Regions from separate parts of the Roseateles sp. GW821-FHT09G09 genome, predicted to be linked through region 1. Evidence: riboswitches for the same ligand, from Rfam matches in the RefSeq annotation. Region 1 holds a riboswitch; the other holds the start of a gene.

Evidence for each region. Region 1 has a riboswitch for thiamine pyrophosphate ahead of AC07O8_RS06300 (TonB-dependent siderophore receptor). Riboswitches for the same ligand answer to the same signal wherever they lie in the genome.
Region 2: another riboswitch for thiamine pyrophosphate. It lies ahead of thiC (phosphomethylpyrimidine synthase ThiC); the one in region 1 lies ahead of AC07O8_RS06300 (TonB-dependent siderophore receptor).

Annotation. Positions count from the first base shown of each region.
Region 1 is NZ_JBWKOG010000002.1:325,906-333,306, reverse strand. Features, by position in the region: gene AC07O8_RS06335 (DUF4148 domain-containing protein) at 1-33, opposite strand, end outside; gene AC07O8_RS06330 (hypothetical protein) at 303-581, opposite strand; gene AC07O8_RS06325 (DUF3658 domain-containing protein) at 596-934, shown strand; gene AC07O8_RS06320 (HEAT repeat domain-containing protein) at 940-1,341, shown strand; gene AC07O8_RS06315 (hypothetical protein) at 1,458-1,709, opposite strand; gene AC07O8_RS06310 (DUF4148 domain-containing protein) at 1,914-2,243, opposite strand; gene AC07O8_RS06305 (hypothetical protein) at 2,502-2,753, opposite strand; TPP riboswitch at 2,968-3,076, shown strand; gene AC07O8_RS06300 (TonB-dependent siderophore receptor) at 3,157-5,400, shown strand; tRNA gene AC07O8_RS06295 (tRNA-Asn) at 5,437-5,512, shown strand; tRNA gene AC07O8_RS06290 (tRNA-Asn) at 5,616-5,691, shown strand; gene AC07O8_RS06285 (NACHT domain-containing protein) at 5,957-7,401, shown strand, end outside.
Region 2 is NZ_JBWKOG010000003.1:93,229-100,629, reverse strand. Features, by position in the region: gene AC07O8_RS08990 (LysR family transcriptional regulator) at 144-1,085, shown strand; gene AC07O8_RS08985 (hypothetical protein) at 1,155-3,032, opposite strand; gene AC07O8_RS08980 (energy transducer TonB) at 3,188-4,048, opposite strand; TPP riboswitch at 4,295-4,431, shown strand; gene thiC (phosphomethylpyrimidine synthase ThiC) at 4,582-6,522, shown strand; gene AC07O8_RS08970 (FAD-dependent oxidoreductase) at 6,528-7,401, shown strand, end outside.

The DNA.
Region 1 (7,401 bases):
CAGGGCGGTAGCGATCAGGGTCTTGGCGGTCATGATGGGTTCCTTTGAGAGAGCGTTGGATCGGGGTGTCTGGGGTCTTGGGCCGGCTTCGTTTGCCGATGACTGAAGGTTAGGTGCGGACCCTGTTTGGATAAACGGCCCGCGTCGCAATGGGCCGTTGTGATCGCCGCAACAATCGTCCGCCCTCAGCCGAGCCGGTGCGCCACGCCGAGCTGCCGTCACCTGCGCAACGGACTTCGCAGTCCCCTCCACGAACCACGCGACAGTGCTTGCTCCATGTCTTGAGAGTCGGAATGAATCCCTCAAGCGCCCTCACGACGCCCCTGATTGCGGCCAGGGTTCTTCAACCTGCTGTCGGCCAATTGCTGCTGGATCGAACCCGAGCTGGCGGATGTGCCCGGCGCCGACAGCGGTGCAGCGCTCGTTTGAGCGCTGCGGGCGATGCCCGTGGCGGTGTTGGCCTGGCTCTTCGATATCGGCTTCGCGACGTGGTGTTTCGCGCTGCGCCTTCGCACGGGCCGGTGGCCGGTGAATCGCTGGTGCTGGAGCGTGGTGCCGATCTGGGCGTGTACCCTTGTCATCGACAACCTTCGACATGGCATCTGACTTGGACGACGATCAACACCCGTGGGACGCCCTCTCCGACAAGGAACTCGCGGCCGTGCGCGCGCTGACGCCGGGCGAGGTGTCTCAGGTGGATGCGCTGTTGCTGAGCGCATCCAGCACCAGATGGCAGAAGGTCGCTCTTGTCATCGCCAGGGTGATGAACGACTTCGAACAGAGGTTCCCGGATCTGCCCTTTGAGTTCCTGAGTTATCGCATGCAAGAGCTCGGAGCCCTTGGGACCTTGAAGATCGCTGGCGACCCCTTCCGGTCAAGATACTCGGAGATCCGGCTGAACCAGCCTGCGAATGGCGTTGGCGTCAGCACGTGACGTCCGTGAAATCCATCGAGGCCCTGCTCCAGGAGGTTGAGAGCACGGATCCCGGCGTTCGACATGTGGCGGCGCTCGACCTGATGAACCGCGGCGACGCGCGAGCGGTCCCCGTCCTGTGGAGCGCCATCAATCGGCCAGAGAACCTCAACCATCGCGGCACACTGGTGTATGCGTTGTCTGCCTTCGATCAGTCGGAGCACCTGGAGTCGCTGGTGACCCTAGTCCTCACGGGGAACTTTGAAGTCTCCTGGCAGGCTTTCACAATTCTTGAGGACAGCACCCGCTCCCCTGAATCGCTGGCTCGCATATACGCGCAGCTGGCGCAACATCCCATCAAAAGCCTGACTCGAGAGCATCACGCCGAAGCACTTGAAGCCCTCCTGGAACTTCTCCAGGTCAAGTAGGCGGGCTGCGGCCTTCAGAAAGCACAACGCCCGGCTCAGGCCAGGCGTTTGGGGGGAGCGGTAGAGGCGTTGTCAGCCAGAGGCTCGCTCCATCGATACAGCGCAACCGTCAGGGCTTACTGGGCGGAAGCGATCTGGACCGCGTCGGCGGACGTGTCGCGGCGGCCGGTGATGTAGACGGTCGGCAGCTGTTCGCGCTTCACGGTGATGACGACCGGATCCAGCGTGACGATCGAGGCGCGCATCTCGCGCAGGCCTTCGGCGTGGGCGATGCCCAGGCCCAGCACCACGGCGGTCACGGCGCCGAAGAGGACGGCCTTGACGGTGGTTTCAGTGGCGGAAGCGATGTGGAAGCGGGTGGTGGTCATGTCGTTCTCCTGAGGCGGTTTGCTGTGTCGATGGAGTCAGTGTCGTCATCGACCCACCCGCTTGCGTGCCTCAGGAGACGAAGCTGCGCGGCGGCGGCGTGAACTGCATCTGCGGCGGACAAACGGAAAGTGCCTTTAAACGCTGCAATGGAGAACGCCGCCAGGACTTGCATCCGGGCGGCGCTGCGAGGGCGGGATCGGAGATCAGCGGGCCGACACGCCTTCGGTGGCGGCGCCCTTCCCTTCCTTGGCGGCGAAGCGCTGCACCAGGGCGGCGTACTTCGGCGACGACTTCAGTTCGGCGTAGCGGGCTTCGGCCTTGGCGCGCTGGGTGGCGTTCAGCGCGAAGTCTTCGGTGCGATCGACGGCGGCCAGACCAGACTCGCGATAGGTCTCCAGGTCAGCCAGCACTTCGGCGCGGCTCTTCTGGCCCTGCGTGATCGGGTCGAGGTGGCTGTAGCTCTGCGCGAAGGCCGGCACGGCGGCGGCGGACAGGGCGATCAGGGCGGAGGCGATCAGGGTCTTGGCGGTCATGATGGGTTCCTTTGAGAGAGCGTTGGATCGGTGTGTCAGGGGTCTTGGGCCGGCTTCGTTTGCCGATGACTGAAGGTTAGGCGCGGCCCCTGCTTGGATAAACGGCCCGCGTCGCAATGGGCCGTTGTGATCGCCGCAACAATCGCCCGAGCGCTGCACAAAGCAAGACGCCCGGCATCAGCCGGGCGTCTTGCATGGGAGCGAACCGAGGGCGTCAGTCCGTGGATCGCTCCATCGATACAGCGCGACCTGGGACGTTCACTCGGCCAAGGCGACTTGCGTGTCGACCGCGTCGGCGCTGCGACGGCCGGTGATGTAGACGGTCGGCAGCTGTTCGCGCTTCACGGTGATGACCACCGGATCCAGCGTGACGATCGAGGCGCGCATCTCGCGCTGCCCTTGTGCATGAGCGATCCCGAGGCCCAGAGCCAGCGCCGCGATGGCACCGAAGGCGACAGCCTTGACGGTGGTGTTGGTGGCGGAAGTGATGCTGAGGCGGGTGGCGTTCATGTCGATCTCCTGAAGGCGTTTGCTGTGTCGATGGAGTCAGTGTCGTCATCGACCCGACCACTTGCGAGCGCCAGGAGACGAAGCTGCGCCGCGGCGGCGTGAACTGCATTTGCGGCGGACAAGCGGGAACGGCCATCGGCGCGCGGCAGGCCTGGCCGGAGCCGCGGGCAATGATGCTCGACTAGAATCACCATCACTCGCCGGCCCGCCCGGCGAGTTTCGCTAGGGGTGCTGCGCCATCGATCCGTCGACGGCGCGGCTGAGAAAGTCCCTTTGAACCTGATTGAGGTAATCCTCGCGCAGGGAAGCATGCCTTCGACACGCCTCGTGTCCCGCACGCCGCCTTCTCATCGGCGTGTCCGGTTTGCCGACCTGCCATCGCATTTCTGGCTTCGGCACATCGATGGCAACTTCGTCCGCTCTGAATTCCTTCCCGCTGCATCGGCTCGCGATGGCGCTGATCGCCGCCGGCGTCTCGGTCCATGCCGCCGCGCAGTCGACGACGTCCGCCGCCGCGCCGGCAAATGCATCTACCAATGCTCCGGCCAACGCGCAGGCGACCTCCCCCGCCCTGCCCAGCGTCGTCGTCAAGGGCACGTCCGAAGCGCCCGTGATGGCTGGCGGTTTCGGCGACACGCCGGTCGCCAAGCTCCCGATCCAGGCGAGCATCGTCAGCGCCGAGCAGCTCACCGATCGCGGGCTGTCCAACCTCGCCGGGTTGACGCTGCTCGACGCGAGCGTGGGCGACTCGTACAACTCGGCCGGGTACGTCTCCTACCTGAAGATCCGCGGCTACGACCTCGACAACCGCTTCAACTACCGCCGCGATGGCCTGCCGATCAACGCCGAGACCGCGCTGTCGCTGGCCAACAAGAGCAGCGTCGAGGTCATCAAGGGCACGACCGGCATCCAGGCCGGCACCAGCGCACCGGGCGGCCTGGTCAACCTCGTCGTGAAGCGCCCGACGGTGGAGCTCACCAGCGTGCGCCTCGGCGTCAGCGAACGCGGCACGATCGAGTCCGCGATGGACTGGAGCCACCGCTTCGGCGACGGTCACGGCAACGACAAGGCCTTCGGCCTGCGCGTGAACATCGAGGCCGCCAAGCTGCGCCCCGAACTGCGCGATGCCGACGGCAACCGCTGGATGATGGCCGTCGCCGGCGACTGGCGCGTCACGCGCGACACGCTGGTCGAGGCAGAGGTCGAGATCAGCCGCCAGTCCCAGCCGAGCCAGCCGGGCTTCAGCCTGCTCGGCGACAAGCTGCCCGACGCAAAGGCCATCGATCCGCGCATCAACCTGAACAACCAGTCGTGGAGCCAGCCGGTGGTCTTCGAAGGCCGCACCGCCTCGCTGCGCGTGCAGCATCAGCTGAACGCCGACTGGAAGCTGCAGGCGCACGCGGCGATCCAGCGCCTGGTGAACGACGACCGCCTCGCCTATCCGTTCGGCTGCACCGCGGGCGACGGCACCTACTACCCGAGCACCTACTGCCCCGACGGCACCTTCGATCAATACGACTTCCGCAGCGACAACGAGCATCGCAACAGCGATGCGCTCGACCTGTCCGCGCAAGGCAAGCTGAACGTCCTCGGCATCGAGCATCAGGTGTCGACGGGCGTGCTGTTCTCGCGCTACAAGAGCCGGCTGCAGGGTCAGGCCTATAACTGGGCGGGCACCGGCAACATCGACGGCACGCTGCCGACGGTGGCCGACCCGACGCTGGGCTCGACCAACACGGACCGTACCGAGCGCAGCACCGAGTTCTACTTCCGCGACGCGATGCAGTTCAGCGCGCAATGGCAGGGCTGGCTGGGTGTGCGGCACACGCGGCTGGATCGTGAGTCGTTCAAGGTGAACGTGCCCACGGGCGGGAGCGACGAAGCGACGAGCTATCGCCAGTCGGTCACGACGCCGTGGCTGGGTGTGAGCTACGCGATCGACCCGCAACTGCTGGCGTATGCGAGCTGGGGCGAGGGCGTGGAGTCGGCCGTCGCGCCCAACCTGCCGATCTATGTGAATGCGGGCCGGCCGCTGGCGGCGATCCGCAGCAAGCAATGGGAGATCGGTCTGAAGTCGGGCAGCCGCACCGTGGACTGGTCGATCAACTACTTCGACATCAGCAAGCCGGCGACGAGCGATGTGCCGGTGGTGGTCGGCGGCGAGGACCTGCTCGAAAGCCGCATCGATGGCAAGCAGAACCACCGCGGCGTGGAAGCGCAGGCCGACCTGAAGTGGACGGGCGGCGGCCTGATGGCGAGCGCGATGAAACTGCGTGCCCGCCGCGACGACAGCGCGGACGCGGCGCTCAACGGTCTCAAGCCGACGAACGTGCCGGAGACGGTGCTGAAGCTGCAGGCGCGGCACGGCGCGGGCGTCCCCGGGCTGGAGCTCCTGGCGGGCGTGGTCTACGAAGGCAAGCGGATGGTGGTGCCGGACAACTCGGTGGCGATCCCGAGCTGGACACGCCTGGACCTGGGCGCGCGCTACGAGCAGAACGTCGGGCGGCAACTGCTGATCTGGCGCGTCGGCGTGGACAACGCGACGAACCGTCGTGCGTGGCGCGAGTCGCCTTACCAATACGGCCACGTCTACCTGTACCCGCTCGCCAATCGCACATGGCGTGCGTCGGTGGAGTGGGTCTTGTGAGGGTCTGATTTTTCTGTGTATACTCTTAGGCTCTGATCCCCGATAGCTCAGTCGGTAGAGCGCCGGACTGTTAATCCGTAGGTCCCTGGTTCGAGCCCAGGTCGGGGAGCCAAGGTCAGAAAACGAAGGTCCTCGGACCTTCGTTCTTTTTCAGCCGGTGTCCGACCGAAGACGCTGGCCCAAGAATTCAGATCGATTGGATCTGAGCAGACTTTTCCTCGATAGCTCAGTCGGTAGAGCGCCGGACTGTTAATCCGTAGGTCCCTGGTTCGAGCCCAGGTCGAGGAGCCAAAATTGAAGCCCCCAACATCGCAAGGTGTCGGGGGCTTTTTCTTTTGGCGCGCGGCGAGGCCTCGATTCGCGCGCCGTCTTCCTAGAACTTTTCCAACCGTAGAGGACTGTGAACAGTTCTTATGCGCGGTTGCAACCAGCCGCTCTCACCGCGACGAAGCACGGGCGTGTCGCCCCCCCCCTCGGAATCGCTGATGGATGTCTCACCGCGCATGGCATACGCTTCAAAACGAAACAAGTGCATCAGCACGATAAGGGAGGACCAATGAACGACTATCAGCTCGAACGCCTAAACACGCGCTCATTTGAACAGCTCGTTCAATCGCTCTCGCTATCCGTTCTCGGCCAACAGGTAGTTATTTTTGGCGACGGACCGGACGGCGGACGAGAGGCTTCCTTTGTTGGTATCGCAGATTACCCCAAGGCTGCTCCGTGGGACGGTTACGGGACGATTCAAGCCAAATTTCTGCAACAGCCAGCGGCCAAAGCCAAAGATAACGCCGACTGGGTACTTGCACAACTGCGAGGCGAATTTGAAAAGCTCAAGCCAGCGCCCCGCCGTCCTACAAGTGCGGCCAGAACTGCGCAGAAACGTATGTGCCCGGATTACTACGTTTTTGCAACTAACGTACGACTTAGCCCATATCTGACGGCCGGCGGAAAAGATCGAGTTACCGCATTTCTAGAAGAGAAGAAGCGAAGCCATGGTCTTCGCGATTTCGCCATCTGGGACGGCGATCAAATTTGCCGAATGCTGGATGGCAACGCATCCATCAGAACTAGTTTTCTCCCGTTCATTGTTTCTGGCGACGTGCTATCAGCAGTCATTGCTGAGATCAAACCGCGTCGACCAGATTTCGCTTCGATAATGCAGAGGCATTTGCAGCATGAATTACTTGATGATCAATACGCAAAATTGAGCCAAGGCGGCTATACCAACGCCAATCAAATCGCCCTCTCCAACGTTTTTGTCGACCTCCCTGTCGAACGATCCAACAATACTATTGCCACGGGCGCGGAACCCAACCAACAACGAGACACAATACTCACCAATATATTCCGCGAGGCTGCGCTCGTGCTTAAGCCTTCGATTCAGCTACCATCACACGCCGCAATTGCACAGAATACACAAGAAGGAAGCGGACGCTTTGTAGTTATTGGCGGACCCGGACAAGGAAAAACCACCGCTGGAGTGTTCGCATGTCAAATTATGCGAGCATCCCTACTCCGAGCAACAGCTAAGCGATTTGACTCGGCAGTAGAACGCGCACTTAACGAAGTGTTAAGTCAGAGCTCTTCCTTGCCTCCCCTGTCCGCCTATCGTTACCCCTTAAGAGTAGATTTAAAGAAACTTGCAGAGTCTTTGGCAGCATCGGACGGAAATGGCGCAACATCGCTCCTCGAGTTTCTGACGAGACAGATCTCGGCTCGGACCACAAGTCATATTGAAAGCTCGGACTTTCGCCTATGGCTCCGCAGCTATCCTTGGCTGCTAGTTCTAGACGGCCTTGATGAAGTACCAGCCTCGAGTAACCGGGCATTGATGATGGACGCCATCAATGACTTTGTAAGGATCGAAGCATTCCAGGCAGATGCCGATCTTTTGGTTATTGCGACGACGAGGCCTCAAGGATATTCTGATGAATTCGACACGACCAACTACGCCCACCTGAATCTCTTACCCTTACACCCGAAGGAGGCGCTGCATTA
Region 2 (7,401 bases), on a different contig from region 1:
CTCCGGGCGTTTCGGCTGGATCAGCCGGGTGTGATGGGATGGAACGAACTCTATTGATCACCCCTCAGCACCGGAAGACGTCGTACTGGATAAGATTGTTCCATTCAACGAACAATCGCTTCCCATCCGGCGGCGCCCCACCCATGAGCCTCGATGCCGACGACCTGCTGGTCTTTGCCCGCGTGATCGAAAGCGGCAGCTTCAGCCGCGCGGCGGAGCGGCTGCAGCTGCCGAAGTCGACGGTGTCGCGTCGCATCGCGGCGTTGGAAGAGCGGCTCGGCGAAAAGCTGCTCCAGCGCAGCACGCGCAGGCTGACGCTGACCGAGTTCGGCCAGGGCGTGCTGGAGCATGCGCGGGTGCTCGCCGGCGAAGTCGACGGCGCGCTGGCGCTGGCGCTGCACCGGCAGCAGCGGCCGACGGGGCGACTGCGGGTGTCGATGCCGGCGGACTTCGCCAACCAGATGCTGACGCCGATGTTGAGCCGCTTCGTCGGCGACTACCCGGAGGTGCAGCTGGAGCTCGATCTGTCGCCGCGGCGCGTGGACCTGATCGCCGAAGGCTTCGACATCGCGGTGCGCATGGGACAGCTGCCGCCCGATAGCCAGTTGGCGGCGCGGCGCCTGGCGATGTTCAGCAGCGGCCTGTACGCGTCGCCGGAGTACCTCGAGCGCCACGGCGAACCGCAGCTCCCCGAGGGGCTGCTCAGCATGCACGGCCTGATGATCCTGAGCCGCGCCGGCGAGCCGCTGCCATGGCGGCTGTTCGGCAGCGTCGACGGGAAGGCGGACGAACGCGGGGAATGGGTCGGCGTGCCCGACAGCCGCACGCTGGTCAACGCGCCGGACATGCTGCTGCAGATGGCCCGCGCGGGGCTGGGCATCACCTGGGTCGGCAACCAGTACGCGCAGGCCTTCGTCGACCGCGGCGAGTTGCTGCGCGTGCTGCCAGCCTGGTGCGCGGAGCCGTCGACCTGCTGGGCGGTCTTCCCGCAGCGCCGCCTCATGCCGCTGCGCACGCGGCTGTTCCTCGATGCGATGGCGGCGGCGCTGACGCCGTTCGATCAGGCGGCGATGTACGGGATGTAGGCCGGGCCCCCCTCAACGCTGCACGTGGCACTCGTTCAACGCTGCGGGGGCCCCGACGCGCGCGGGTGCTCAGCCCAGCTTCTCCAGGTAGCGACCCGACGCCTCGCGGGTCCGTTCGTTCAAGGCCGCGAGGGCCGCCGCGCTGGTGTCGATCAGGCCGCGGTTGACCGGCACGTGGCTGTCGCCCGCGGCGGGCCGGATACCCAGCCGGCCTTGCACGTATCGGCAGTTCTCCCGGATGAGCGGCTCCGTGATGCCAGCGTCCAGTTTCTTCGCCGAGGTCCTGATCGCGTCGTCGATGACCGCACGACGCGCGTCGTCGAGCACGGCCTCCTGCGCCGCCGGCAACGATCGGAACGGCACGTCATAGCGGGCATTGCGCAGGATCAGGGCGGCGGGATCGTCGGTCGTCGCCAGGTCCGTCAACAGACGCTTCAGCGTCGTGCGCATGGCCGACCGATTGCCGCCCGACTGATCCCAGCGTTCAAGGATGGCCTTCAGCCTGGCCGTGCCGAACTCGCGCAGGTTTCCCACCGGATCTTCCTGCCCCCCTGACGGCGTCCGGCACAACCACGCCTGCTCGAACGCGCCCAGTGCGGCGAGGTCCGCCTCGTCCACCACCAGGTCGTTGCAGCGCTGGCGCAGCCTGTGCAAGGTCTTCGCGAGATCCGCGTTCCGGACGTCGGCCAGCAGGTCCGCCCCGGTCTCACCGGGGACGGCGCCGAGGCAGGCTCGCAAGGCCGCATTCGACTGGCAGTCCTCCATCGGAAGACCGAGACCGCCCGTGATCTCGGGTTCGTACAGCCCCAGGCTTTCCAGGCCGTGATGGACCTCGTCGGCCGTCAGGATCCCAGCCTTCTGCAGCCCGGCGGCCCAAGCCCCGAAACGCTGCTTGCGCTCGTCCAATGCGGGATTGTCCCTGCCGCAGCGGACCGACTCGGCCGTGGTCAGCGCGCGCGCAAGCCGGCGGACGCCCATGGCGTCCGCCCAACCGGACGTCGGGATCGCCGCCTCCAGCCGCTTGAAGATCGGCTCCTGGGCGACGGCATCGCGCTGCTTCAGGTCGATCCGATTCAGTTCGTCATGAAGCTTCGTCAACACCCGGTGACCGCCGTTCAGCATGCGCGCGTGTGCGTCGTTGAAATCGGGGCCCGGCGCCGCGCAACGGTCGCGCCACGCGGTCAGCCGGTCCCGCAGCACCTGGTGTTTCTCGGGGACCGCGTCGATCAGCCGATCAATGCTGTCGGCCAGGCGCTCGCAGCGATGCCGCAGTCCGTCCGGCCCGATGTGCTGCAGGATGGCCGCGTGCAACGGGTTGCCCGCCTTCGGCAGCGCGGGCACCTCCTTGGCCTGCGACGCGGGACCTGCGACAGCCGCTGCAGCTGCCGCTGCCCGCGGCGGGGCGGCGATCGGGGGAGCGCCCCCTGCAGCCGCCGCGGCCGCGGCCGCGGCGCCAGCGTCTGCGGCGCGCGGCGATGCCATGATCGGGAAGCGCCGCTGGAGCAGCGCGGCATGGGCAAAGGCGAGCGCCGTGACGGCGTTGGCATCCAAGGTCTTGCCGCAGAACCCGCGGCGCAGGTGTTGGCACGCCACGGCCTGCGCCTCAGGAGAGCGGTCGAGCGCCAGCTGATCGCACACACTGATCATCATGTGCTTGCCCACACCGAACATCTGAGCCCGGGTCGCGTCGAATCGATGCGCATCGCCCAGCCAGGCCTGCGCGTGATCCCGGATGCCCTCGGCGACATCCCTGTCCTGGCCGGACTCGGGCAGCAGCGCCCTCAGCCGCTGGAACAGGCAAAACAGCTCCTTGCGCGCCAGGGGGTAATCGTCGCTGCGCGCGAACGCCTCCGGCGTCTGCAGCGCTTCCTGGAAGAAGCGGGTCTGGTGGCGGGCTTGATCGACCACCGGTCGTGGAGGCGTCGACGATGGCTCGATCAAGGACATCGGCGGTTCGGTCGACGTGCACGACCAATCGGCCCCTGAGGAAGGGGACGACGAAGCGATGGAGGGATACATGGCGAACACCCGAAGTAGCAGGAACAGGGAGGGTGTGTGCGCGGCAGCCCACCTCCCGGTTCACGTCTTCGACGCCGTCTTTGTCAATCGACCTGGAAGCCGATCTCCACGCTGACCTGGCGCGCCGCCGGGATCGGTCCGAAGCGCCACTGCTTGACCGCGTTGATCGCGGCCGCGCTGAGCTTGCGGTCCGGCGAGCGCAGCGCCTGCGGCGCATCGACGCCGCCATCCGGACGGACGGTGAACTGCACCAGCACCGATCCGGCGCGCTGTTGTGCCAGCAGGGCGCGCGGGTACTCGGGGTCGACCTTGTGCAGCAGCTTCAGCGGCGCGGGCTCGTCATCGGGCTCGGGTTCGGGAACCTTGCCGGCGGGCGCGGCGGTCGACGGCGCGGCCATGGCCACGACCTGCGGCGAGGGGGTCTCCGACATCGGCTGCGGCACCGAGGTCGGCGGGGCGATGGTCTGGCTGGCGGTCTGGCTGGCGGTCTGGGCGATGGTCTGTCCGCCCGACGTCGCGGCCGGCTGACCGATGGACGCCGGCGCGGGCGACGCGGTGGCGACGACGGGCGCCGCGTCCTGCGCGGCATTGCGGGCGGCGAGCGCGCGCTCGGCGGCAGGATCGAGCTCCTGCCGACGCGCCGCCGGCGCGGCCGCGACCACCGGCTTGGCGACGGGCTTGGGCGCCTCGGCCTTGGCCTCGTGCGCCGGCTTCTTCTCGCCCTTCTCGGCGTGGAACTTGATCCACTGGAACACCTTGTCGGCGTCGCGCTTGGCGCGGTCGACATCGCTCATCGGCGCGGCCTTGGGATCGACCGCCGCGGCGGACGTGGCCGCCGCCGGCGCGGTCTGCGCCTGCGCGGCGATCGCGACCAGGGACAAGGTCAAGACCTGGCACACCGCCAGACCGCGGCGCGGGACGCTCAGGAGACTACGACTGCTCATCACTCCACCCTCTCGTTGCGCTGGTTGCTCTCTTTTGGAGACAACGCCGGTCTTGTCTGCTGCTATTGAAATCGGTTTCTTCGCGCCCCGGCATGAGCGCCGCAGTGTAAGAAGTCACCGTGGTGACGGCCCCTCGGTGTTTCCCCGGAATCAGGATGTAACAGTACCGCCGATGGTCCTTGACATCGCGGTTGCGTCGAGGAATTCACGTCCTGCGCGCCCCGCCTGTTGCGCGGCCTATACTGCGCGCCTGCTCCGGGGAGCCCTGGGTCGACGACGCATTTCGCGCATCGCCGGCACGGGCTGAGACATGGCGATGAAGCCGTGGACCCGCTGAACTTGATCCGGTTCGTACCGGCGTAAGAAGAGCCCGCCCTTCCAGGCGCACCTTGGCGAATCGCGAGCCCCCCAGGCCCGCACCGACGCCCAGCGGTCCCGCACCGCGCCCGTGCGCCCTGCCCAGGAAGGGGTCGGTTCCGAACGTCCGAACGTCCTCGTCAGTCCAGCCTCCGGCGCCCAACCGGAGACCCCTGATGCCTGACTTGACGCCCGCCTCGACGCCCGATTCGACACCTCCCTCGACACCTGCCTCGACACCTGCCCCGCGGCAAGACCTGCCCCCGGCGGCCGCCGCCTTCCATGAGCGCCTCGCCGCCAGCCGCGCGCCGCTTCCCGCGTCGACCAAGACGCATGAGTCCGGCGTGCTGCATCCGCAGCTGCGCGTGCCGCTGCGAGAGATCGCGCTGACCAACGGCGAACGCCTCGCGGTCTACGACACCTCCGGCCCGTACACCGACCCCGCGGTCGCCACCGACGTGCGCCGCGGCCTGCCGGCGACGCGTGCCGCGTGGGTCGAGTCGCGCGGCGACACCGAGTCCTACACCGGACGGCCGATCCAGCTCTTCGACGACGGCCTGCGCGAGGCCGCGCAGCAGGACGCGCTGCGCGCGCAGAGCGCCGCGCTGACGCGCCCGCCGCGCCGCGCGAAGTCCGGCGCCAACGTGACGCAGATGCACTACGCGCGCCGCGGCATCGTCACCGCCGAGATGGAGTACGTCGCGATCCGCGAGAACGGCCGCCGCGCCTGGATGCACGAGTACCTGTCCGACGCCGAGCGCGAGCAGCGCCTGCGCGGCCAGAGCCTGGGCGCGCAGATCCCCGGGATCATCACGCCGGAGTTCGTCCGCGACGAGATCGCCCGCGGCCGCGCCATCATCCCGGCCAACATCAACCATCCGGAAGTCGAGCCGATGGCCATCGGCCGCAACTTCCTGGTGAAGGTCAACGCCAACATCGGCAATTCCGCCGTGAGCTCGGGCATCGAGGAGGAGGTCGAGAAGCTGGTGTGGGCGACGCGCTGGGGCGCGGACACGGTGATGGACCTGTCCACCGGCCGCAACATCCACACGACGCGGGACTGGATCCTGCGCAACAGCCCCGTGCCCATCGGCACCGTGCCGATCTACCAGGCGCTGGAGAAGGTCGGCGGCGTGGCCGAGGATTTGAGCTGGGCGCTCTTCCGCGACACGCTGGTGGAGCAGGCCGAACAGGGCGTCGACTACTTCACCATCCACGCCGGCGTGCGGCTGCCCTTCGTGCCGATGACGGTCAAGCGCCGCACCGGCATCGTGTCGCGCGGCGGCTCGATCCTGGCGAAGTGGTGCATCGCGCATCACCGCGAGAACTTCCTGTACACGCACTTCGAGGAGATCTGCGAAATCATGAAGGCCTACGACGTCAGCTTCTCGCTGGGCGACGGGCTGCGGCCGGGTTCGCTGGCGGACGCCAACGACGAGGCCCAGTTCGCCGAGCTGCGCACGCTGGGCGAGCTGACGAAGATCGCGTGGAAGCACGACGTGCAGACCATGATCGAAGGACCGGGGCATGTGCCGATGCACATGATCCAGGCCAACATGACCGAGCAGCTCAAGCACTGCGACGAGGCGCCGTTCTACACGCTGGGGCCGTTGACGACGGACATCGCGCCGGGCTACGACCACATCACCAGCGGCATCGGCGCCGCGATGATCGGCTGGTTCGGCTGCGCGATGCTGTGCTACGTGACGCCCAAGGAGCATCTGGGCCTGCCCGACCGGGACGACGTCAAGCAGGGCCTGATGGCCTACAAGATCGCGGCGCATGCGGCCGACATCGCCAAGGGCCATCCGGCGGCGCGGGCGCGCGACGACGCGCTGTCCAAGGCGCGCTTCGAATTCCGCTGGGAAGACCAGTTCAACCTCGGGCTCGATCCGGAGACCGCGCGCGAGTTCCACGACGAGACGCTGCCCAAGGACAGCGCGAAGGTGGCGCACTTCTGCTCGATGTGCGGCCCGAAGTTCTGCTCGATGAAGATCACGCAGGACGTGCGGGAGTACAGCGCGCAGATGGAGGCGGACGCCGCGGGCATGCGGGAGAAGAGCGCCGAGTTCCTCGCCGGCGGCGGCGAGCTCTACATCCCGATCCGTCAGGCCTGAGCGCGATGGCCGCGATCGCCATCGCCGGAGCGGGGCTCGCCGGGCGGCTGCTCGCGTGGACGCTCGCGCGGAGCGGGCATCGCGTCGAGGTCTTCGACGCGTCGCCCGGTCCCGCGCCTGCGTTCGACGCACAAGGCGCGGCGGCGTTCAGCGCGGCGGGCATGCTGAGTCCGCTCGCCGAGCAGGAACAGGGCGGCGCGGCAATCGCCGCGCTGGGCTGGCGATCGCTCGCCTTGTGGCCGGGCATCGTCGCCGCGCTGTCCCGACGCAAATCGGACGTGACGTCGAAGGCGAGGTCGATCCCGGCCCCGTCGCCGGTGCCGCCGCGCATCGACCGCAGCCTGCTGCGGATCGACGGCAGCCTGCTGCTGTCGCACCGCGCGGACCTCGGCGCGGCCCAGCGTGCGCTGATGCGCATGCCGGGCGCGGAGCCGCTCGATGCCGAGGCGCTGCGCGCCCATGAGCCGATGCTCGCGCCGGGCCTGCGCGGCTGGCTGCTTCCGGGCGAAGGCCTCATCGCGCCGCAGCTCGCGATGGCCGCGCTGCACGACGACGCGGACGCGGCAGGTGTGCGCTGGCAGTGGGCGCGGGCCGTCGACCAGGTGTTGCCCGGCGAGCTGCACTTCGCCGACGGCGGACGCTGGCGCGGCGATTGGGCCATCGATGCACGCGGACTCGGCGCGCGGCCGCCGCTGCCGCTGCGCGGCGTGCGCGGCGAGATCGTCACGCTGTCGCTGCCCGGGCACGGACTGCGACGTCCGGTCCGGCTGCTGCATCCGCGGCATCGCGTCTATCTGGTGCCGCGCGCCGATGACGAGCTCGTCGTCGGCGCCAGCGAGATCGAGAGCGAGGACCGCAGCCCCGTCTCGCTGCGCTCCG